4 regions of the Diaphorobacter sp. JS3051 genome follow, and region 2 is predicted to be linked to each of the others. Evidence: predicted binding sites of a transcription regulator. Region 2 holds the regulator's gene; each other region holds the start of a gene.
The links. Region 2 encodes FNR, which switches genes on or off when oxygen is low (the NO sensors DNR and NnrR bind a similar motif). Its sites were predicted from a motif close to TTGATNNNNATCAA; they were not measured.
Positions count from the first base shown of each region.

Region 1: the regulator FNR is predicted to act here: its motif matches at 3,503-3,516, upstream of I3K84_RS19625 (DUF3149 domain-containing protein).
Region 3: the regulator FNR is predicted to act here: its motif matches at 3,203-3,216, upstream of I3K84_RS06895 (DUF3079 domain-containing protein).
Region 4: the regulator FNR is predicted to act here: its motif matches at 4,324-4,337, upstream of ubiM (5-demethoxyubiquinol-8 5-hydroxylase UbiM).

Region 1 covers NZ_CP065406.1:4,107,871-4,113,680, forward strand. The annotation lists gene thrC (threonine synthase) at 1-754, shown strand, start outside; gene mobB (molybdopterin-guanine dinucleotide biosynthesis protein B) at 834-1,385, shown strand; gene glp (gephyrin-like molybdotransferase Glp) at 1,382-2,626, shown strand; gene moaD (molybdopterin converting factor subunit 1) at 2,623-2,886, shown strand; gene I3K84_RS19620 (hypothetical protein) at 2,893-3,222, opposite strand; gene I3K84_RS19625 (DUF3149 domain-containing protein) at 3,301-3,441, opposite strand; gene I3K84_RS19630 (hypothetical protein) at 3,554-3,808, opposite strand; gene moaE (molybdopterin synthase catalytic subunit MoaE) at 3,875-4,351, shown strand; gene clpB (ATP-dependent chaperone ClpB) at 4,420-5,810, shown strand, end outside.
Region 2 covers NZ_CP065406.1:3,769,372-3,775,181, forward strand. The annotation lists gene ccoO (cytochrome-c oxidase, cbb3-type subunit II) at 1-450, shown strand, start outside; gene I3K84_RS17935 (cbb3-type cytochrome c oxidase subunit 3) at 465-602, shown strand; gene ccoP (cytochrome-c oxidase, cbb3-type subunit III) at 632-1,546, shown strand; gene ccoG (cytochrome c oxidase accessory protein CcoG) at 1,631-3,073, shown strand; gene I3K84_RS17950 (FixH family protein) at 3,135-3,413, shown strand; gene I3K84_RS17955 (hypothetical protein) at 3,490-3,777, shown strand; gene fnr (fumarate/nitrate reduction transcriptional regulator Fnr) at 3,819-4,562, opposite strand; gene hemN (oxygen-independent coproporphyrinogen III oxidase) at 4,734-5,810, shown strand, end outside.
Region 3 covers NZ_CP065406.1:1,456,511-1,462,320, reverse strand. The annotation lists gene I3K84_RS06920 (tripartite tricarboxylate transporter substrate binding protein) at 1-727, shown strand, start outside; gene I3K84_RS06915 (RidA family protein) at 767-1,222, shown strand; partial or broken gene I3K84_RS06905 (IS5 family transposase) at 1,456-1,957, shown strand; gene I3K84_RS06900 (endonuclease/exonuclease/phosphatase family protein) at 2,040-2,915, shown strand; gene I3K84_RS06895 (DUF3079 domain-containing protein) at 2,928-3,143, opposite strand; gene I3K84_RS06890 (YkvA family protein) at 3,284-3,661, shown strand; gene I3K84_RS06885 (methylglyoxal synthase) at 3,740-4,612, shown strand; gene pbpC (penicillin-binding protein 1C) at 4,584-5,810, shown strand, end outside.
Region 4 covers NZ_CP065406.1:2,664,278-2,670,087, reverse strand. The annotation lists gene I3K84_RS12820 (radical SAM protein) at 1-1,827, opposite strand, end outside; partial or broken gene I3K84_RS12815 (sensor domain-containing diguanylate cyclase) at 1,906-2,914, opposite strand; gene ubiM (5-demethoxyubiquinol-8 5-hydroxylase UbiM) at 2,991-4,256, opposite strand; gene I3K84_RS12805 (DUF6139 family protein) at 4,429-4,668, shown strand; gene I3K84_RS12800 (acetoacetate--CoA ligase) at 4,782-5,810, shown strand, end outside.

The DNA of each region.
Region 1 (5,810 bases), 340 kb from region 2:
GATCAACTGGGCGCGCCTGCTGGCGCAGGTGGTGTACTACTTCGCGGGCTACATCCAGGCGACGGAGACGAACGGCCAGAAGGTCAGCTTCACCGTGCCCAGCGGCAACTTCGGCAACATCTGCGCCGGCCATGTGGCGCGCCAGATGGGCCTGCCCATCGACCGCCTGATCGTTGCCACCAACGAAAACGACGTGCTCGACGAGTTCTTCCGCACAGGCGCCTACCGCGTGCGCGGCGCGGCCGACACGCACGAGACCAGCAGCCCCAGCATGGACATCAGCAAGGCCAGCAACTTCGAGCGTTTCGTGTTCGACCTGCTGGGGCGCAATGCGGAGCGCACGCGCGAGCTGTTCGCCGAGGGCGTGGCCAAACAGGGCTTCTTCGACCTGGGGAGCGACCCCGTGTTCCGAGACGCACGCGCCAAGTACGGCTTCGAGAGCGGCAAGAGCACGCACGCCGACCGCCTGGCCACCATCCGCGACACGTACGAGCGATTCGGCCAGATCATCGATACCCACACCGCCGACGGCGTGAAGGTGGCGCGCGAGCACCGTGGCGATCCCGCTGTGCCCATGATCGTGCTGGAGACGGCCCTGCCCATCAAGTTCGCCGAGACCATCCAGGAAGCCCTGGGCCGCGCGCCCGAGCGCCCGGCCAGGTTCGAGGGCATCGAGCAATTGCCCAAGCGCCTGCAGGTGCTGGCGGCCGATGCCGAGCAGGTCAAGGCCTATATCGCAGCCCATTGCGATTAGGGATCAAATCGGCCTCTGGCGCTTATCCATCAAGCGCTGGTAGCTATTAATAGATGAGTGAAACTGAAGGAGTGTCGGGATGAAGGTGGTTGGCTTTGCCGGCTATTCAGGCAGCGGCAAGACCACGCTGGTGGAGCAGCTGATTCCCGAACTGCGCCTGCATGGCCTGCGCGTGTCGGTGGTCAAGCATGCGCACCACAAGTTCGACATCGACCATGTGGGCAAGGACACCTGGCGCCACCGCGAGGCCGGCGCCTACGAAGTGGCCGTGGCCTCCGACCGGCGCATGGCGCTGATGCGCGAATTCGAGCAGGAGCACACGCCCAGCGTGCACGAACTGCTGGCCGAGCTGGATCCGCGCGTGGACTGGGTGCTGGTGGAAGGCTTCAAGGAAAGCGACCTGCCCAAGATCGAGATCTGGCGCGCCGCATCACCCGATTACCGCGAACGGCCCGCACTCTATCCGCACGATCCCTGCATCGTCGCCGTGGCCACCGACGCGCCGCTGCCGCCGGTGGCCACCGCGCTGCCGGTGCTCAACCTGGACGACCCTCACGCCGTGGTGCAATGGCTGCTGGCACAGGGCGCGCGTTTTGACTATGTGCCCGACCGGGCGGAGGCCTGCGAATGAAACCCCAAGCGCGTGCACCCCTCAAGCCACTGGACGAAGCCCTGGCCGAACTGCTGGCGCAGGCCGCCCCGCTGGCAGGCACCGACACCGTCAACACCTTCGACGCCGACGGTCGCGTGCTCGCGCAGGCCGCCACCTCGCCGCTGCAGGTGCCGCCCAACGACAACAGCTCGATGGACGGCTACGCCGTGCGCTGCGCCGACGTGCCGGCAGCGGGGGTGGAGTTGCCGGTGGCGCAGCGTATTCCCGCGGGCGCCTTCGGCGTGCCGCTGGCGGCGGGTACGGCGGCGCGCATCTTCACGGGCGCGCCGGTGCCCGAGGGGGCCGATGCCATCGTGATGCAGGAAGACTGCGAGGCGCTCGACGGGGATCGCGTGCGCGTGAATGCCGTACCGGCCCAGGGTCAGTGGATTCGGCGCGCGGGCGAGGACATCACCCGGGGTGCTGAGGTGCTGGCCGCTGGCACGCGCCTCACTCCCGCAGAGCTGGGCCTGGCTGCCAGTATCGGCTTGGGCACCCTGCAGGTGGCGCGCCGGCCCCGCGTGGCGCTTTTTTCCACGGGCGACGAACTCGTCATGCCGGGTGAAGTGCCGCCCGCGCAGATGAAGCCGGGCGCCATCTACAACAGCAACCGTTTCTTCCTGCGCGCCATGCTGCTGCGCCTGGGCTGCGAGGTGAGCGACTTAGGGATAGTGCCCGACCGGCGCGAGGCCACCGTGGCCGCGCTGCGCGAGGCTGCCCAGGGACATGACCTGATCCTGACCAGCGGCGGCGTGAGTGTGGGCGAGGAAGACCACATCAAGCCGGCGGTGGAGCGCTTGGGCACGCTGCAGCTCTGGCAGATCGCCATGAAGCCGGGCAAGCCCTTCGCCTACGGCCAGATTCCCCACGCGGGCGGCAGTGCACACTTCATGGGCCTGCCGGGTAACCCCGTGTCCAGCTTCGTCACCTTCGGCCTGCTGGTGCGCCCCTTCCTGTTGCGCCTGCAGGGCGTGCTTGATGTTGCTCCTAAAGCGATAGCTGCTACGGCTGGATTCAACTGGCCCCGGGCCGATAAACGCCGTGAATTCCTGCGCGTGCGCCAGGGCGCCGATGGCACGCTGGAGCTGTTTCCCAACCAAAGCTCGGGCGTGCTTACCTCGGCCGCCTGGGCGGACGGCGTGGTGGACAACCCCGCCGGCCAGACCATTGCGCGCGGCGACACCGTGCGCTTCCTGCCATTTGCGGAGTTGCTGTCATGACCACGCCCTTCACGATCACGGTGCGCTACTTCGCCTCCATCCGCGAGGCCGTGGGCACGGGGCAGGAGACGGTGCAGACCGGCGCCACCACGCTGGGCGCCTTGCGCGATGAACTCATCGCCCGTGGCGAGCCCTGGGCCACCTGCCTCTCGCGCGGGCGTGCTGTGCGCGTGGCCCTCGACCAGACCATGGCGCATGACGCCACGCCGCTGGCGGCAGGCGCCGAGGCGGCGTTCTTTCCGCCCGTCACGGGCGGCTGACGGCGTTCAAGGCTGCTGCACCGCCAGGGCGGGCAGCTCGGGGCTGCGCCACCCCAGCAACTCGGCCAGGCGCAGCGTGATCCAGCGCGCCTCGGCCGGGGTCACGCCCGCGTCCGGACCGGCCAGGCCGGCGTGGATGCCCAGCAGCACCCCTTCTTCCGACCGCGCACCGCCGTGGTACAGCTGCTGCGCCTGTTCCACCAAGTGGCAGGCCAGGTCCTCGCACCACTCGTAGCGCGCCCGCACCTCGGCGGCAGGCGCCTGCAGGCGTGCGCGTGTGTCGCTGTACAGCGCGATGAAGGAGGGCGGGACCAGGATCTGGTTGTCGTCGTGCATCTGCCTATTGTCTGGCACGGCGAAAAAACACAGGCGCCGCTCTTGCCGGAGACGGCGCCCGCGCGGGTCTGGAGCGGATCAGCGCTTTGGCTTTGCCGGGGGCGCATCGTTGCGCGTGAACAGCCAGATGAAGAAGCCCCCCATGCACAGCATGAAACCGATGCCTATGGCGCTGAACAGACCCACCTCGGTGGTGAAGAGTTGCTTGAGCAGTTGCATGGCGTTTTTCCTCCGTCGTTATGTGATGGAGCCATTGCAGCGCAGCCCGGCGGGAGCCCCTTTGAGACAAGTCAAAAATCCGGGTATACCCCACTATTGTCGTCAAGTACCTTCAATCAGGCACGAACAGGCGCTCAAAGCGCTGCTGGTCGCCTTCCAGCTCGAAGGTCACGAGCTGGCCCATCTTCGCGTCAGCCTTGCGGTGGGCGGAGAACAGGCTGTAGCGGCCCGCCAGGTCGAAGCTGGGCAGATCGATCAAGGCATAGGGGTGGGGCACGAAAGTCTGGAACTCAAACACCACACGGTGCGCATTGCGCGGCGAGGGGTAGAGCAGGTAGTCGTCGGTGGTGATGGTCTGCAGGGCCATGGTGTGCAAGTGTGGGGTGGGCGTTAAAGTGCCGTCAATCCCGCAATTCTGCCGCTGACCACTGCCATGCACCGCGTTTCCATCCAGACCCATGACTTCGACGTTTCCACCGAGCTGGCGGCGCTGCGTGCGCGGGACGCGCGCGTGGGGGCGGTGTGCTGCTTCGTGGGCACGGTGCGCGACCGCAACGAAGGGGACAGCGTGGCCTCCATGGAGCTGGAGCACTACCCGGGCATGACCGAGAAATCCATCGAGGCCATGGTGGATGCGGCGTTTGCACGTTTTAACCTCTATGGCGTGCGCGTGATCCACCGCGTGGGGCTGCTCGCGCCCATGGACCAGATCGTGATGGTGGCCGTGACCTCGGCGCACCGCGGCGAGAGCTTTCAGGCCTGCGAGTTCGTCATGGACTACCTCAAGACCCAGGCGCCGTTCTGGAAGAAGGAGCAGACGCCAGATGGTGCGCGCTGGGTGGATGCGCGCGTGAGCGACGATGCGGCGCTGGCGCGCTGGGGCATCGCCGCGCCGCCCCAGGTGGGCTGACTTTTATCGTCCGGCGGCTTGAAATCGAGGCCCCGGAGCCCTAGCTAGTGACAAGTTGGAGGTTTCACATGCGTCTCGATAAATTCACCACGAAGTTCCAAGAAGCGCTGTCTGATGCACAGTCGCTGGCCCTGGGACATGACAACGCCTACATAGAGCCCGTGCACATGCTGGTGGCCATGCTGCGCCAGGATGAAGGCCCGCGCGCGCTGCTGCAGCGTGCCGGCGCCAATGTGCCGGGCCTGCTGGCCGCGGCCGAGGCCGCCGTCAAGCGCCTGCCCCAGGTGCAGGGCCAGGACCAGGTGCAGGGCAGCCCCGAGCTGGGCCGTGTGCTGCAGGCCACCGAGAAGGAGGCCATCAAGCGCGGCGACCAGTTCATCGCCAGCGAATTGTTTTTGCTGGCGCTGGTCGACAGCAAGGGCGAGGCCGCGCAGCTGGCCAAGGACAACGGCGTGACCCGCAAGAGCCTGGAGGCGGCCATCGACGCCGTGCGTGGCGGCCAGAAGGTGGACAGCGCCGAAGCCGAGGGCCAGCGCGAGGCGCTGAAGAAATACACGCTGGACCTGACCGAGCGCGCCCGCCAGGGCAAGCTGGACCCGGTGATCGGCCGCGACGACGAGATCCGCCGCGTCATCCAGGTGCTGCAGCGGCGCAGCAAGAACAACCCCGTGCTGATCGGCGAGCCCGGCGTGGGCAAGACCGCCATCGTCGAGGGGCTGGCCCAGCGCATCGTCGAGGGCGAGGTGCCCGAGACGCTGAAGAACAAGCGCGTGCTGGTGCTGGACATGGCCGGCCTGCTGGCGGGTGCCAAGTACCGCGGCGAGTTCGAGGAACGCCTGAAGTCCGTGCTGAAGGAAGTGGCGCACGAGGAAGGCCGCATCATCCTCTTCATCGACGAGATCCACACCATGGTTGGCGCCGGCAAGGCCGAAGGCGCCATGGACGCGGGCAACATGCTGAAACCCGCACTGGCGCGCGGCGAGCTGCACTGCATCGGCGCGACCACGCTGGATGAATACCGCAAGTACATCGAGAAGGATGCCGCGCTGGAGCGGCGCTTTCAGAAGGTGCTGGTGGACGAGCCCAGCGTGGAAGACACCATCGCCATCCTGCGCGGCCTGCAGGTGCGCTACGAGGCGCACCACGGCGTGGACATCACCGACCCGGCCATCGTGGCCGCGGCCGAGCTGTCGCACCGCTACATCACCGACCGTTTTTTGCCTGACAAGGCCATCGACCTGATCGACGAGGCCGCGGCCAAGATCAAGATCGAGATCGACTCCAAGCCCGAGTCGATGGACAAGCTCGAGCGCCGCATGATCCAGCTCAAGATCGAGCGCGAGGCGATGAAGAAAGAGACCGATGAGGCCTCGCAAAAACGCCTGCAGCTCATCGAGGAAGAGTTGGGCAATGTGGAGCGCGAGTACGCCGATCTGGAAGAGGTCTGGAAGGCCGAGAA
Region 2 (5,810 bases):
GTGCAACTGATCGGACGCGATATCTACCTGCGCGAGGGTTGCTACAACTGCCACTCGCAGATGATCCGTCCGTTCCGCGCGGAAACCCTGCGTTATGGCCACTATTCGGTGGCTGGCGAGTTCGTCTACGACCATCCCTTTCAATGGGGTAGCAAGCGCACTGGGCCCGACCTGCATCGCGTGGGTGGAAAGTACAGCGATGAATGGCATCGCATTCACCTGAACAATCCGCGCGACGTGGTGCCCGAATCCAATATGCCCGCCTATCCCTGGCTCGAAAAGAACCAGATCGATCCTTCCGTTGTCGCTCCTCGCATGAAGGCATTGCGCACGGTCGGCGTCCCGTATACGGATGAGGAGATCGCCAGCGCCGCCGAGCAGGTCAAGGGCAAGACAGAGATGGATGCCGTGGTGGCCTATCTCCAGGTTTTGGGCCGTGCGCTCAAGTAATCGAGGAGCTGGTCATGGACATCACCACCATGCGTATCGTGGCCACGCTGGCGTCGCTGGCGTGTTTCGTGGGCATCTGGTTCTGGGCCTTCATGCGCCGCAACCGGGCCCGGTTCGAGGAGGCAGCACAGTTGCCCTTCGCCGAGGACTGAAGAAGTCTCCACAAGAAAAGAGATAACCCATGAGCGATTTCACGAGTAACTTCTGGTCCTTCTACGTGGCCGGAATCACCATCATCGGTATCGTGGCCTGCGGCTTGCTGCTGTGGATCACGTCCCGCAAGAAGGTCGAGGCTACGGCCGACAACACCACCGGTCACGTCTGGGACGAAGACCTGACGGAAATGAACAACCCCATGCCTCGTTGGTGGATGTGGCTGTTCATCATCACGCTGGTATTCGGTGCTGGCTATCTGGCTGCCTATCCCGGATTGGGGACCTTTAAGGGTAAGTTGGGCTGGACGCAGCTGGGCGAGTACCAAGCCGAAGTGGACAAGGCTAACGCAGAGTTGCAGCCCCTGTATGCGCGGTTCGAGGCCATGCAGCCCCAAGAGATGGCGGCCGACACAGCGGCCATGGCAATTGGTGAGCGTCTGTTCATGAACAACTGCGCGCAGTGTCATGGTTCCGATGCCCGCGGCAGCAAGGGCTTCCCCAACCTGGCCGACGGTGACTGGCTGCACGGCGGTGCGCCTGATCAGATCCAGAAGACCATCCACGATGGGCGCATTGGCGTCATGCCTCCCATGGCGGCCGCCGTGGGCTCGCCGGAAGATGTGCGTAACCTCGCCCACTATGTCCTGAGCCTGTCGGGAAGTCCGCATGACTCCCTGAAGGCGTCTCTGGGCAAGTCGAAGTTCACTGCGTGCGCTGCATGCCACGGGATGGACGGCAAGGGCAATGTGGCCCTGGGTGCCCCTAATCTGACGGATGACATCTGGCTGCATGGCTGGGGCGAAGCTGCCATCACCGCTATGATCAACAATGGCAAGACCAACGAGATGCCTGCCCAAACGGGCAAGTTGACCGATGCACAGATCAAGGTGTTGACGGCATACGTCTGGGGTTTGTCCAATAAGGCCGGCGCCCCGCGCTGATGCTCCCTGTGCGGCCGGCTCCCCGTCGAGGGGCGCCGGCCGTTTTGCGTTTTGGAAGTTGCACTTCCTTTTTGAGATTCCACCATGAAGCCAGCCGAAGGTCAGCCCCGTAAGGTGATTCCTATCACGCCAGTGGGGGCCGAAAGTTCGCAGACCGAGGTCATTTCGCTCTATGAGGCGCAAAAGAAAATCTATCCACGCTCGATAAGTGGAGTGTTCGCACGTTGGCGTTGGGCGATGGTGTTTCTGACACAGCTGGTTTTCTATGGCCTGCCATGGCTGGAGTGGGGGCAGCGCCAGATGGTGCTCTTTGACCTCGGAGCACGCCGTTTCTATATTTTTGGTTTGGTGCTTTACCCGCAGGACTTCATTTATCTGACGGGTTTGCTGATTATTTCCGCGCTGTCGCTTTTTCTGTTTACCGCAGTGGCGGGACGCCTGTGGTGCGGCTTCTCCTGTCCCCAGACCGTATACACGGAAATGTTCATGTGGATCGAGCACAAAGTCGAAGGCGACCGCAGTGCCCGTATGCGCCTGGACAATGGTCCGTGGACATTTGAGAAGATCTGGAAAAAATCTGTCAAGCAAGCCATTTGGATTGCGGTCGCATTCTGGACCGGCTTCACCTTCGTGGGCTATTTCGTTCCGATTCGCGAGCTGGGGGGAGAGTTGCTGGCCCTGCAAGGAGGGTGGCAGATATTCTGGGTGATCTTCTATGGGTTGGCCACGTACGGCAACGCAGGATTCCTGCGCGAGCAGGTGTGCAAATACATGTGCCCTTATGCGCGTTTCCAAAGCGCAATGTTCGACAGGGACACGCTGGTCGTCTCTTACGATCCTGAGCGCGGCGAGCCTCGCGGGCCCCGTAACAAGACCGTAGACCACAAAGCTGCGGGACTGGGTGACTGCATCGATTGCACGCTGTGTGTCCAGGTCTGCCCAACGGGTATCGATATTCGCAACGGACTGCAATACGAATGCATTGGTTGCGGTCTCTGCGTGGACGCTTGCAATACCGTGATGGATAAGATGAAGTATCCGCGCGGGCTGATTCGCTTCTCAACGCAGAACGGCGTCAAGAACCACTGGACCCAGTCGCAAATGCTCAAACGCGTGCTGCGACCCCGTGTGTTGTTCTATTCAGCGGTGCTGGTGGTGTTGTGCGTCGGCATGCTGGCCAGCTTGGTGGTACGCACCCCGTTGAAGGTGGACATCGTGCGCGACCGCGCTGCGCTCTCGCGCATCGTGGCGGGAGGCAAGCTTGAAAATATCTACCGGCTGCAGATCATGAACGCCACGGAGGGGGCGCAGCGCTACACCATCAGCGCCCACGGCATGGAAGGGCTGGAAGTGGCGTCCGAGACCGCAATTGACATTGGACCGGCGGAATCCCGATGGGTGGTTGTCCGTCTTCAAATTCCGTATGGCTCAGCATCTCCTGGATCGCATACGGTGTATTTCGATATTCAAGCGCAGGGTGATAAAGCCCAAGTGGCAGAGAAATCCGTATTCCTCGTACCCCGCTGAAGGCGGTCGTGGAATACAAATGAACAAGCTGTGCTCATAAATGAGCGAGGAGTTAATATAAATGTTGAGTAATTCCCCCATGAAACTGGACGACGACGGAAAGCCTTGGTGGACGTTTGGCCATGTCTGGCTTGTCATCGCGGGGCCGGTGATTGTCATCATTGCGGGCTTCGTGACCCTCTGGCTGGCCGTGAGCAAACCCGACCCCGTCATCGCGGAAGACTATTACCAACGGGGCTTGAACATCAACGAGACCCTGAAGGAGTCTGGGGGCGACATGACGCCTGCCATGAAGGGGCGCAACCATGCAGCTACTCCGCTGGAGGATCAACCGCGCTGACCGGCAGGGCGAGTCCTCTTTGCATGCCGGAGAACAGATGCTAGGCTGTCAACTACACCTGCTAGGAGATGGGCGAATGTGGATGCAACGATTGATGTGGATCGCGTGGCCGGCCTTTTTGATGGCGGGCGTCATGGAAATGGTGGTGTTCGCCTTCGTGGATCCAGAAGCGCTGCAGTGGTTTGATCAACCCCTGCATCTCTCGCGCGAAGGTGTGTATACCATCGCCTTCTTCACGTTCTGGTTCGTACTCATGGCTTCCAGCGCATTGACGACGCTGTTGTCACTCTCGCCCTTTGAGTTGAATCGCTGCCCCGTGCCCAAAGGGGCGCGGCCGGCTGATTGCGCCAAATACGTTTCCTGATCTTTCCGCCGATCAGTTATGAATGAGCAAAAAACCGAAGCTTAATGGCAGGCTTGCTGGCTGTTGACAATGCGCTTCAGCGCATCGGTATCGACGATGCGCACATGGCGCTGTTTTACTTCCACAATACCTTCTTCCACGAACTTGGAAAACGTGCGGCTGACGGTTTCCAGTTTCAATCCTAGGTAGCTGCCGATCTCTTCACGTGTCATGCGCAGCACCAATTCGGATTGCGAGAAACCCCGGGCATGCAAGCGTTGTACGAGATTCAACAGGAATGCGGCAAGGCGTTCCTCAGCACGCATACTCCCCAGCAACAGCATGACCCCATGCTCGCGAACAATCTCGCGGCTCATGATCTTGTGCACATGGTGCTGTAGTGCCGTAACTTCGCGCGACAACTCTTCAATACGATCGAAAGGCATGACGCATACTTCGGCGTCTTCAAGCGCTACCGCATCGCAAGTGTGACGGTCACTCACGATGCCATCCAGGCCAATGATTTCGCCCGCCATTTGAAAACCCGTCACTTGATCGCGACCGTCCTCGGTGGCGACACAGGTCTTGAAGAATCCGGTGCGGATGGCAAAAAGGGATGTGAAGGGTTCACCGTTCCGGAAAAGCGTGCCGCCACGCTTGATCTTGCGTCGTACAGCAACAATGTCATCGATGCGCTTGAGTTGCTGGTCGTCCAGACCCACGGGCATGCACAGCTCACGCAGATTGCAGTTTGAGCAGGCAACTTTGATGGTCTGGAGATTCGTATGCATGGGAACCCTGTTCATGGCTTGAGCTTACCTCTGAACGGCTGGGAGACATGGAATGCCGTAGGCCGCCGGACGACTTTGAGCCGAAGTCAAATTGTCGCCACAAGGACCTCATGGGCGCTTGATCAACGTCAAGGACTCATGGGGGACTCTACGGCACAGTGATATGAAAGTGCAAGGAATCCCGTCATGACCGTTGTTACAACAGAGCTCCTGCGTCGCTTTGACGTCCCAGGGCCGCGCTACACCTCTTATCCGACTGCTGATCGTTTTGTCGAGGCTTTTGGCGAGCGGGAATACATCCTTGCGCTGCAGCAGCGTCGCGTGGGGTCGGTAGCCAAGGCGATGCCTTTGTCGCTTTATGTCCACATCCCGTTTTGTGAATCGCTGTGCTATTACTGCGCGTGTAACAAAATCATTACCCGGCATCCAGAGCGGACAGAGGTCTACTTGCGTTACCTCAGCCGTGAAATCGACCTGCATACGGCGCACTGCGGTGTGGGTCAGCATGTGAGCCAGCTGCATTTCGGCGGCGGCACGCCTACTTTTCTGACGGATGACGGTTTGCGCGAACTGATGGGCATGCTGAGGCGCAGTTTCGTCCTTGTTCCTGGGGGGGAGTACTCCATAGAAGTGGACCCCCGGACCGTGGATGAAGCGCGGCTGGGATTGTTGGCGGAGCTGGGTTTCAATCGCCTGAGCTTTGGCGTGCAGGATTTCGACCCTGAAGTACAAAAGGCCGTGCACCGCATTCAGCCTGCCGAAAAGGTGTTCGCGTTGGTCGATGCGGCTCGCAAGCTCGGGTTTGAATCGGTGAACGTGGATTTGATCTACGGGCTGCCGCGACAGACACCGGAGTCGTTTGATTGCACCTTGGAGCAGGTAGCCGAGCTGCGGCCAGACCGGATCGCGCTGTATGCGTACGCTCACTTGCCAGAACGCTTCAAATCGCAGCGACGCATCATCACGGCCGAGTTGCCCATGGCTTCGGCCAAGGTGTCCATGTTGGCCCGGTCACTTGATGTGTTCCAAGAAGCCGGCTACGTCTACGTGGGCATGGACCATTTTGCTCTGCCAGACGATGCGCTGGCGGTGGCCAAGCGGCAAGGCAGGCTGCACCGCAATTTCCAAGGCTATAGCACGCAGCCCGATTGCGACCTGATTGGTCTGGGCGTTTCTGCCATCGGGCGCGTGGGCGCTACTTACAGCCAAAACGTGAAAACGCTGGACGAGTATTACGACTGCATTAACCAGGGGCATTTGCCT
Region 3 (5,810 bases), 2.0 Mb from region 2:
TGCTCCTGCCGATGGCCATACGCTGCTGATCATGGCGAACAGCTTCACCGTCAACCCCAGCCTGCAAAGCCGCCTGCCCTATGAGAGCCGGCGCGACTTTGTTCCCGTCACCCTCCTGACCATCACGCCGCATGTACTCATTGCCCGCCCGCAACTTGCTGCCAATACGCTCGCCGAGGCATTGCAAGTGGCCACCACCCGCAAGGACCGGCTCAACTACGCGTCCATCGGCAATGGGACTTCGCCACACCTTGCAGGCGAGTCGTTGAAAAAGATCTCCAAGGCCGATCTGACGCACATCCCTTACAAAGGCCAGGCCCCCGCGCTACAAGCGCTCATGGCGGGCGAAGTGGACTTGATGTTCGCCAACCTGCCCGATGTGCTGCCCTTTCTCGAAAGCAAGAAGATCAAGGCCCTGGCCATTTCGGCGCCGTCGCGCGACCCCAGCCTTCCGCAGGTGCCCACCATGGAGGAGTCCGGAGTGCCGGGGTTCGAATCCAACTCCTGGTACGGGCTGATGGTCCGGGCAGGCACGGATGAAGCCATTGTGCGCCGACTCCACGAACTCACGACCGGCATCCTCCATTCGCCAAAGATCAGCCAGCAGTTCTCCAGCAGGGGACTGCGCATCATTGCCAGCACACCTGCGGAGTTTGGCCAGTGGCTGGACAAGGAATACACGAAGTACGAAGAGATCGTGAAATTCTCCGGCGCCAAGATCGACTGACCCCCTTTTTTATTAACGGCAACCCCAATGGAGTACCCCATGGAAAAAGAAATCATCCGCAGCCCCCTCGTTCCAGAGACCGGCGGTCCCTTCAATCTGGCCATCCGCCACAGGGACATGATCTACATCTCAGGCCTCCCGCCCTTCCAAGAGGAGTTCTGTCAGCAACTGAGAGAAGCACGGCGCACCGGGCAACCGCTCCCTGCGATGCCGGACCTGCCAATGGAAGACCAGATCTGCATCGTGATGAATCACCTCAAGTGGCTGATGGAAGCGGCGGGCTCCAATATGGACTGCCTGCTCAAAGTCGTGGTGTGGCTCAAGGACCAGAACCAGATGGGCGCGTTCGACAAAATCTACCGCAGCTATTTCAGCAGCGACGAGACCATGCCCACGCGCACACGGATCCAGGCAGGCAGGACACCGTTTGACTGCGCGCTGGAAATCGACGCCATCGGCTACGTGCCCAAGGCCATCAATAGCCCCTCGCGCTAAGGCAACGCTGAACAAGTCCCATCATAAAAATCCGTCTTTTCACAGCCAAAGCCCTGGCTGATGATGGGCGGCATGAAGCAGCGAACACTCGCAGCAGCATCGGACCCGAGGCTCGGGATTCGGGATTCGGGCAATACCGCAAGTCCACGCGGCGCGAGGAGTTCCTCAAGACGATGGATGCCTTCGTGCCGTGGGCGGCGCTGTGCGAAGTGATCGGGCCGCACTACCCCAAGGCCGGCAACGCGTGCAGCACGTTCTTGATCGTGGACGCACAGAGCGTCAAGAACACTGACACCGCGGGTTTCAAGGGCCATGACGCGGGCAAGAAAGTCTCGGGCATCAAGCGTCACATCGCGGTGGACACGCAAGGCCTGCCGCACGCGGTGGCCGTGGCCACGGCCGAGGTGACGGATTGCAAGGGAGCGCTTCAAGCGTTGGCACGCTGCAAGTCCCACCTGAGCCGAGTGCAAAGCTTGCTATGCGACAGCGGCTACACAGGTCAGCCCTTTGCGCAGGGCGTGCAGGACATCCTAGGAAAGCATGTGAATGTGTAAATCGCCAAGCGCAGCGAACTGCACACCTTCAAGGTCATGCCCAAGCGCTGGATTGTTGAGCGCAGCTTTGCCTGGTTGGACAAGAATAGGCGCTTGTGGAAGAACTGCGAGCGCTGGCTCAATATCAACTTGCAGTTCATCCATTTAGCATTTTTTGGCCGTGCTGCTCAGGAGAGCGTGAACAGGTTCTAAGGCGCTGCCATAAATCGCACGCAGCTATTGTTTTTGATGTTTTGCCGCTCCTGGCGGCGTGGGAGCGTGGCATGCAACTCGTCAGCTGGAACACCCAATGGTACTGCGGCCTGGATGGCCGCGTGGATGCGCGGCGCATCGTGCAACAGGCACTGGCCATGGGTGATGTGGACGTGCTGTGTCTGCAGGAAATCGCCGTGAACTATCCAGGCCTGGCGGGCGCGCCAGGCGATCAGGTGGCCCAGGTGCAGGCCGCGCTGCCGGCGGGCTGGCAGGTGTTCTTTGGCGCGGCGGTGGATGAGTGGACCGCCGCGGGCCGCCAGCGCTTTGGCAACCTGATCGCCACGCGCCTGCCCGTGCTGCAACTGCAGCACCACCCGTTGCCATACCCGCCCGATGCCGGCGTGCGCAGCATGCCGCGCCTGTGCAGCGTGCTCACCGTGCAGGACCCCGCGCTGGGCCCGGTGCGCGTGATGACCACGCACCTGGAGTACTACTCCAAGCCCCAGCGCATGGCGCAGGCGCTGGCGCTGCGTGCGCTGCACCTGCAGGCCTGCGCGCAGGCTGCGCAGCCGCCGCAGTGTCTGGCCGACGGATCGCCGTTCCAGCCCAAGGCGCACACGCCCCATGCCGTGCTGTGCGGCGACTTCAACCTGCAGGCGCACGAGCCCGAATACGCCGCCCTGGCCGCTGCGCTGGCGGACGAGGAGGGCGCGACCGCGGGTCAGGCGGGCCAACCCCCGCTGTGGGACGCATGGCGACTGCTGCACCCCGGCACGCCCCAGCCGCCCACCTTCTGCGTGTTCGACCAGACCTACGCGCCGCAGCCGCTGGCCTGCGACTTCATCTGGGTCAGTGATTCGCTGAGGAGCCGGGTGCGCGCGGTGCGGGTCGATGGCGTGACGCAGGCATCAGACCACCAGCCCGTGCTGCTGGTGCTGGAATGAGTGACCGTGCGGTCAGGCCGGCTGTGATGCGGCGGGCTGCTGCTGTGCAGGCGCCTCGCCGGCAGAAGGCGGCTCCCACTCGGCCCAGTCGGGGCCGAACAGCTCCGCCGGATGCTGGCTGCGTTCCGATCCGTTGCCGCACTGCATGGCATCGGCGGCGCAGTAGCGGTCGCAGCCCCAGCACGTGCGCTCGGGATGTGCGGGGTTCAGCGGAAACTTCTTGGCCATGGGGCAGGGCAGTTATCAAGGGGAAGCAGCCACTGTCGTCACCCGACCCCGGTAGGGTTTTGATGTACATCAAGCCATTTCCGCGCGGGGCAGCTCGTACGATGCAGCCCTTTGGATGAATCACCCCGCCTGAACACGCCATGGGACTGCTGCAAACCGCCAAGCAATGGGCGCGTGCGCTCAAGCGCGACGTGCTCGTCGTCTACCTGGCTGCGCGCGACCCGCGTACCCCCTGGGCGCTGCGCCTGCTGGCGCTCGCCGTGGCCGCCTATGCGCTGAGCCCCATTGACCTGGTGCCCGATTTCATTCCCATGCTGGGCTATCTGGACGACCTGCTCATCGTGCCCCTGGGCCTGGCGCTGGTGCTGCGCCTGCTGCCGCCGCCGGTGCTGCTGGCCGCGCGCGAGCGTGCCGCGCGCATGCTGGCGCGCCCGCGCAGCTGGCTGGCCGCGGCGATCATCATCATGCTGTGGGTGCTGCTGGCTGTGCTGCTCTTCGCCTGGTGGCGTGGTCGGTAAGGTCGCGGCAGCGGTGGCGTGTGCGGCTGCGACTATGCTCGGCAGTTGTCCCTCTTCTTCGTCTGAAAGCCTTTGCACATGCTGATGGGTCTAGCCGCCAACCGTTTGCACCACCATACCGAAGACGGGGCGCTGTTCGCCTTCCTGCGCGCCTGCGAGGCGGGCATACGCGAACTGCGGCTGGGCCTGCACACCGTGGGCCGCACCCATGATGCGATCGCCGCCGCCGGCATGCTGCAGGGCTACCGGCCGCTGGTGCGCTACCCCTATGGGCGCGAGGGCGGGCTGATGAAGCTCGTGGCCGAGGTGGTGGGCATGCCCGAGCCGGGCCGCACGCTGGACGGCGCCATCTACCTCATCGACCCGGTGGACCCGTCGTCCATCTTCCCGGAGGCGCTGGCGCTCAAGCGCCAGTGCGTGATCCACGGCAAGCCGTTCCTGTCCACCGTGGCCAGCGCGCGCGACTGGGTGGAGATGGAGCGCATGCATGCCGGCCTGCCGGCCGACCGTAATGCCGACCGCTTCCATGACTACAGCGCGCAGACGCTGGCGCTGATCGCCCACGATGCGATGAAGTCCGCCATGCTGGACTTTGCGGCGCGCAACTTCGAGCTGCTCTCGCGCTTTCGCCAGCGCGTGGCCACGGGCACCACGGGCCAGCGCCTGAACGAGCTGGCCTGGGCGCGCGGCTGGCCCGCCGATACGCCCTGGGTGCAGCGCTTCAACAGCGGCCCGCTGGGCGGCGACGCGCAGATTGCCGACTGGGTGCTGCAGCGGCGCTGCCACCGCGCCATCTTCTTCGAGGACCCGCACGTGGCGCGCCAGCACGAGGCCGACATCCAGTTGCTGGAGCGCGCCGTGACCACCGCCACGCACGACGCGGTATGCACCACCTCGCCGCAGGTGGCGCAGCGCTGGTGCGATGCGGCCGCACTGCGCGCCACGCGGTGATGCGCCTGTGAGGTGGCGACGCGCCCTCGCGGCGGCGTGTCTGGCGCTGGCCAGCACCGTCAGCCTGGCGCTGCCCACGTTCGATGAGGTGCGCGCCAGTTTCCGCTCGTCCGAGACCCTGGTGCTTTCGCGCGAGGGCGAGGTGCTGCAGCGCCTGCGTACCGACGCCACCGTGCGCCGCGGCCAGTGGCTGGGCCTGGCCGATGTGTCGCCCGCGCTGCGCCAGGCGCTGGTGCTGAGCGAGGACCGGCGCTTTTACGAGCACAGCGGCGTGGACTGGGCCGCGGTGTCGGCCGCCGCCTGGGGCAACCTGTGGAACCAGCGCACGCGCGGCGCCAGCACGCTGACCATGCAGCTGGCGGGGCTGCTCGACGGCCCGGATGCCGATTTCTTGCGCCAGGGCCCCGGTGGGCGCAGCGTGCCGCAGAAGCTGGGGCAGGCCGTGGCCGCACAGGTGCTGGACCGACGCTGGCGCAAGGACCAGATCCTGGAGGCGTACCTGAACCTGGTGCCGTTTCGCGGGGAGATCGTGGGCATCGACGCGCTGGCGCGCACGCTGTTCGGCAAGGCCGCGCACGGCCTGGATGAGCGCGAGGCCGCCGTGGCCGCGGCCCTGGTGCGCGCGCCCAATGCGCGGCCCGCATTGGTGGCCCGGCGCGCCTGCGGCGTGCTGCGCGATATGCGCCGCGCGGGTGGCAGCGGCACGCAGGGGGCTGATTGCGACGCGCTGGATCTGTTCAACACCGCCGCGTTGCAGCGCCGCGCGTTCGACGCCAGCCAGGGCATCGCGCCGCACTTTGCGCGCCAGCTGCTGCGCCAGGGGGCGCGCATGCCGTCGGGCAGTGCGCAGCAGCGCGTGCGCTCCACGCTCAGCGCGCCGCTGCAGCGCATGGCGGTGGACACGCTCACGCGCCACCTGCGCGAGCTGCGCGGGCGCAACGTGGAAGACGCCGCGCTGGTGGTGCTGGACAATGCCACGGGCGAGGTGCTGGCCTGGGTGGGCTCGTCCGGCCCCTTGAGCCAGGCGGCCGAGGTGGATGGCGTGCTGGCCCTGCGCCAGCCTGGCTCCACGCTCAAGCCCTTCCTGTACGCGCAGGCGATTGCCCAGCGGCGGCTCACGGCCGCCTCGCTGGTGCACGATTCGCCCGCGCACATCGCCACCGCCGGCGGGCTGTACATCCCGCAGAACTACGACCGC
Region 4 (5,810 bases), 1.1 Mb from region 2:
GTCCTGCTCCAGCCCGATGCCGTGCATGTAGTTGTAGATGGCCTTCTTCAGCCCGGCGCCCAGCGCGTCGTGGTCCACGCCCGTGGGGTCGATGAACGCCACATCGTTCTTGGCAAAACCGCCCGGCGGCAGCGGGGCCAGGGTCACGCCGTATTCCTCGGGGCTCTGCCCCACGGGCGAATGCACGGTGCAGGCAAAGCGGTGGAAGAAGCCGCTCTGGATGCAGCCGTTCTCGAACAGCTGGCGCACGTACTCCAGCGCGTCCACCGTGTCCTGCTCGGTTTGCGTGGGAAAGCCGTACATCAGGTAGGCGTGCACCAGGATGCCGGCGTCGCTGAATGCGCGGGTCACGCGCGCCACCTGGTCCACGCTGACACCCTTCTTCATCAGGCCCAGCAGCCGATCGGAGGCGACCTCCAGCCCGCCCGAGATGGCGATGCAGCCCGCGTCGGCCAGCAGCTCGGCCAGCTCGGGCGTGAAGGTCTTTTCAAAGCGCACGTTGCCCCACCAGGAGATGCCGGTGCCGCGCGCGATCAGCTCCTGCGCGAGCGCCTTGAGGGCCTTGGGCGGCGCGGCTTCATCGACGAAGTGAAAACCGGTCTGCCCGGTCTCGGCCACGATGGCCTCGATGCGGTCGGCCAGCACCTGGGCGCTGGCGCCCTCGTAGCGGCCGATGTAGTCCAGGTTCACGTCGCAGAAGCTGCACTTCTTCCAGTAGCAGCCATGCGCCACGGTGAGCTTGTTCCAGCGCCCGTCGCTCCACAGGCGGTGCATGGGGTTGAGCATGTCCAGCAGCGACAGATAGCGCTGAAGCGGCAGGCCGTCCCAGGTGGGCGTGCCGATCTCGGCAAAGGCGACGTCGGGCTCCGCCAGGTGGACGTACTGCACGGCACCATCGTCATTGCGCACAAAGGTGCGCACCAGCCGCTGGCGCCCGCGCTGGCCTTGCAGGTGCTCCAGCAGCGCGAGCAGCGGGCGCTCGCCGGCGTCCAGCGTCACGTAGTCGAAAAAATCGAACACCCGTGGGTCGGCCAGCTCGCGCAGCTCGGTGTTGACGAAGCCGCCGCCCAGCACGGTGACGATGTGCGGGTGCTGTGCCTTGAGGGCCTGGGCAATGCGAAACGCGCCGTACACCGAGCCCGGGAAGGGCACCGAGAGCAGCACCACGCCGGGTTGGTGGCGCGCGACGGCCTCATGGGTGAGCTGCTGCAGCACCTCGTCCACGAAGGTCGGCGCCTGCGCCAGCGCGTCGGCCAGCGGGTCGAACGTGGGCTGGCTGCCGGCGAGCTGTTCGGCGTATCGCACAAACTCGAAACGCGCGTCCACGGCGCCCTGCAGCACGTCCGCCAGGTCGTTGAGGTACAGCGTGGCCAGATGCTTGGCCTTGTCGGTCAGGCCCAGGGCGCCGAAGGCCCAGCCCAGCGGGTCGCCGCTGCCGTCGTCCTCGTACACGTCCAGCGCCGCGAAGCGCGGCCCCTCCGGCAGGTAGTGGCGGCCCACGATGCGGTGGGCGAGGGTGCTGTCGCGCCCCTGCAAAAAGGCCATGGCTGGGCCGACGGTGGCCAGGTACCGCTCCTGCTGTGCAAGAAAGAACTGCACCGCCGGGCTCTGCGCGTTTGCGGGCAGGGCCCGCGCCCTTTCGGCGACCTGCCCGAGACCGTCGCGCGAGAGCAGCCGCAACACCAGCGCGATCGCCAGGTCCTCCTGCCACGCCGGCACGCCGCGCGAGCGCAGGAAGCCCGTGAGGTAGGCGGTGGAGGGGTAGGGCGTGTTGAGCTGCGTCATCGGCGGGATGACGGACAGCACGCGGGGCAGGGCTGCGGGCATGGGCAAAGGGGTGGAGGGGGCTGGCAGAGCGGCGAATTATCCCGGCCCCCTGCCGCGCATGCCCGTGCGGGGACTTGTTCAGCGCACGGCGCGGCGCGCCTTCTTGGCGGCGTACATGGCGCGGTCGGCCTCGCGCAGCGCCTCGTCGGCCGTCATGCCGTTGGGGCGCACGGCGATCACACCCACGCTGGCGCCGGCGTAGTCGATGGGGGCGTCCGCCCCGCCAAAGCGCCCGCGCCTGGCCTGTGCCAGGCGCTGGCCGAACCCCTGGCGGGCCGCCTCCAGCGCCGGGCCGGGCGCGGGGCCTGGGCCTACGGCCACGAACTCATCGCCCCCGTAGCGTGCGACGAAGTCCTGCGCGCGCGCGGCGCCGCGCAGCCGATCGGCCATGTCGGCCAGGAAGAGGTCGCCCACCTCGTGGCCATAGGTGTCGTTGATCGCCTTGAAACCGTCCAGGTCCATGAAGGCGATCAGCACCGCCGTGCCCTGGCGCGCGCCTTGCGCCAGTTGCTGGTGCAGCATTTCGCGCAGCGCGCGGCGGTTGGGTAGGCCGGTGAGGGCATCGGTCGCCGCATAGGCCGCCAGCCGGGCATTGGCCTGCAGCAATTGCTGCAGCAGCTGCTCGCGCTCGACCTGCTGGCCAATGAGCCGCGCGAACAGCGTCAGCGCGTTGCGCGCCTGTGAAGTGAGCTCCTGGCGCTCGTCGCTGGCGGCGCAAAGCGTGCCGTAGAGCTGGCCGTCGGCCATGCGCACCGGTGTGCTGGCGTAGGTCTGGATGCCCAGCGCGGCGGCGGCCTGCGAATCGCCCCAGCATTGCCCCACGTCGGCGGTGAAGGGTCGGCCCTCGTCCAGCGCGCGTTTGCACAACGTGTCGTGCCAGGGCACGCAGTCCCTCCGGGATCTGCACCTGGCGCGTGTTGCGCGCGTACAGCACACGTTGCACACCCCGCTCCAGGTCCACCACCGTGAGGTAGGTGGATTCGAACCCGGTGATGTCTTCCAGCAGCTCCAGCAGTGGCCGGGTGAGCTCTTCGACGGTACGTGCGCGGGTGACGGTCTCGCTGAGATGGTCCAACAGGTTGTCCATGCGGCCATTATGGGTGGGTGTGCCGCAGGACGCAGGCCGGGACAGGCAGCGAGTGCCTGCCCCTCCGGTGTGCGCGCTAAGGTGCGGCGCTGGGCCAGGCGGGGCGCCGGCCTGTGAGCTGGCTCACGATGGCGCCCTTGAGGGGCGGCAGCCGGTTGGCGCCCGCCAGCACCACCTGGCGCAGCAGGCGGGGCAGCGGCCGGTCGTCGGTGTACAGGCGCACGATGGCATTCGTGCCCTGGTACAGCGGCCAGGCGTGGCGGTGATGGCCGCGCGCGTAACCCTCCAGCACGCTGGCGGCGCCGATGTCCGCGCCGCGCTCGCGTGCCTGGGTGAGTGCGCGCGTGAGGCTGTCCACACCCGCCAGCCCCAGGTTGAACCCGTGCGCCGTCACCGGGTGCATGCCGACGGCCGCGTCACCCAGCAGCGCGCAGCGCGCGGCGGCGAAGCGGTGCGCATACACGGCGACCAGCGGGTAGGCGTGGCGCTCGCCCACCAGCCGCATGGCGCCCAGGCGGTCCTTGAACTGGGCTTGTACGCGTGCGGCGAATGCCTCAGGGGGCAGTGCCAGCAGCTCCTGCGCATGCGCCGCGCCGGTGGTGACCACGGCCGAGCACATCGGCGCGCCATCGACCAGGTCGCCCGGCAGCGGCAGGATCGCCAGCGTCTGCTCGTAGCCGAAGCACTCGTGCGCGACCTCGTGGTGGGGCAGCTCATGGCGCAGGCGGCAGACGATGACCGTGCGGCCGAAGTCGTGCATGGCCGCGCCAATGCCCAACTGGCGCCGCGTGGCGGAAAAGCGGCTGTCGGCCGCCACCAGCAGCGGGGCCTGCAGACGCAGGGGCGCTGCGTCGAGGTGGCGGGTGTCGGTGTATTCCAGCTCGGCATGCGCGGGCGTGACGGCCACGCGCGTGACGCGCGCCTCGGTGACCAGTCGTACGCCGGGCGTGTGCGCGGCCACTTCGTAGGCCGTGCGGCGCAGCGCGTGGTTGGGCACGATCCAGCCCAGATGCTGGACGCCGCTGCCGCCTGCGTGCAGCTGCATGGCCCCGCGCTGGCCCACGGGGCCGTCGTGCACCTGCGCCTCGCGCAGCAGGCCGACCTCGTGCGCGGCCAGGCGCTGCCAGCTGCCGATGCGCTGCAGCGTCGCCACGCTGGGGTGGGTGAGTGCAATCTCGCGCCCGTCGGCCGGGGGCGCGGCCAGCGTGGAAGCGGGTTGCTGCTCCAGCACCGTCACCTGCATGCCAGCCTGGGCCAGCGAGGCCGCCAGCGACAGCCCGGCAGGCCCCGCACCCACGATGAGCACGTCGCTGCGCTGAGAGGAAACGTCTTGTGTTGTCATGATTCAGAAACAGGCCGCCGGCAGTGGCAACAGCGGGCAATTGTCGGCAGGGCGGAAAGGGGCGATCTTGCCTTGCGTCAAGCACGGCGGCCATGCGGCCGCTTCCTACGCCGGGCGGGCGATGGTCTCACTACAGTGGAGAACCCTGCAACCAGCAAGCAAAGGACCCGACATGCGCGTGGACATCTACCGCCGATCCGAAGCCGAGGGGCGTTATTCCCATCTGGCCGTGCCCGAGGGCAAGCCCATACCGCAGGAGGCCATCAATACCGATTGGAACTGCGAGCACCGCGCTGTGGAACGGGACGAAACCCAGGCGCACTGGAGCGACCTTGGTATTCCCGAGCCCGGACGGCAGTTGCGCGACAAGGGCTATGCCATCACCAGCGTGACGGAGCAGCCGCGGCGCTGAGGCCAGGTGCGGCCGGCCAGGTGCCGCCGGCCAGGTGCCGCCGGCAAGGTGCGGCCGGCAAGTTGTCACGTGCGTGGCGCGCACGGAGGCAGCGACCGCGCTAGGCTGTGCGCATGGAGACACACCACAACATCCCCCCAACATACCCGCCTTACGCGCCCCAGATACGCCGCTACCAGGATGGGCTGCAGGCGCAGCACGGCCTGCGCTTTGACGATTACGACGCGCTATGGCGCTGGTCCACCACCGATCTGGACGCCTTCTGGCAGAGCGTCTGGGACTATTTCGACCTGCAGTCACCCACGCCGCACCGCGCGGTACTCGCAAAGAACGTGATGCCCGGCGCGCAGTGGTTCCCCGGCGCGCAGGTGAACTACGCGCGCCAGGTGCTGCGCCATGTGGACGCCGCACAGGCCGCGGGCCAGCCGGCCCTCATCGGCCGCAACGAACGCGGCGAGCGCCGCGAGCTGTCCTGGCCCGCGCTGCGCCGGCAGGTGGCGGCGCTGGCGCTGCACATGAGGGCCCAAGGCGTACGGCCCGGCGATCGCGTGGCAGCCTACCTGCCCAACATCCCCGAGACTATCGTCGCCTTCCTGGCCTGCGCCAGCATCGGTGCGGTGTGGAGCCTGTGCGCGCCCGACATGGGCACGCACGCGGTGCTGGACCGCTTCCGCCAGATCGCACCGACGGTGCTGTTGGCCGTGGACGGCGTCACCTATGGGGGGCGCGACCACGACCGTTGCGACGTGCTGGCGGAGCTGCGCGCGCAACTGCCTACGCTGCGCCACGTGGTGCTGGTGAACAACCTGGATGCTTCAAAAACAGTAGCTGATACCGCTTGCTACGCAAGCGTCATCGCCCGAAATGATGCAGAGACTGTGGCCTTTGAACCGGCGTGGCTGCCGTTCGACCACCCGCTGTGGATCGTCTATTCCAGCGGCACCACCGGCCTGCCCAAGCCCATCGTGCACGGCCATGGCGGTATGTTGCTGGTGATGCTGCAGCTGGCGGTGCTGCACAACGACATCGGCTGCAGCTACGCGCCCAACTCCCTGGGCGAGCGCTACCACTGGTACAGCTCCACCGGCTGGATCATGTGGAACGCCCAGGTCGGCGGCCTGCTGGGCGGCACCACCTGCGTG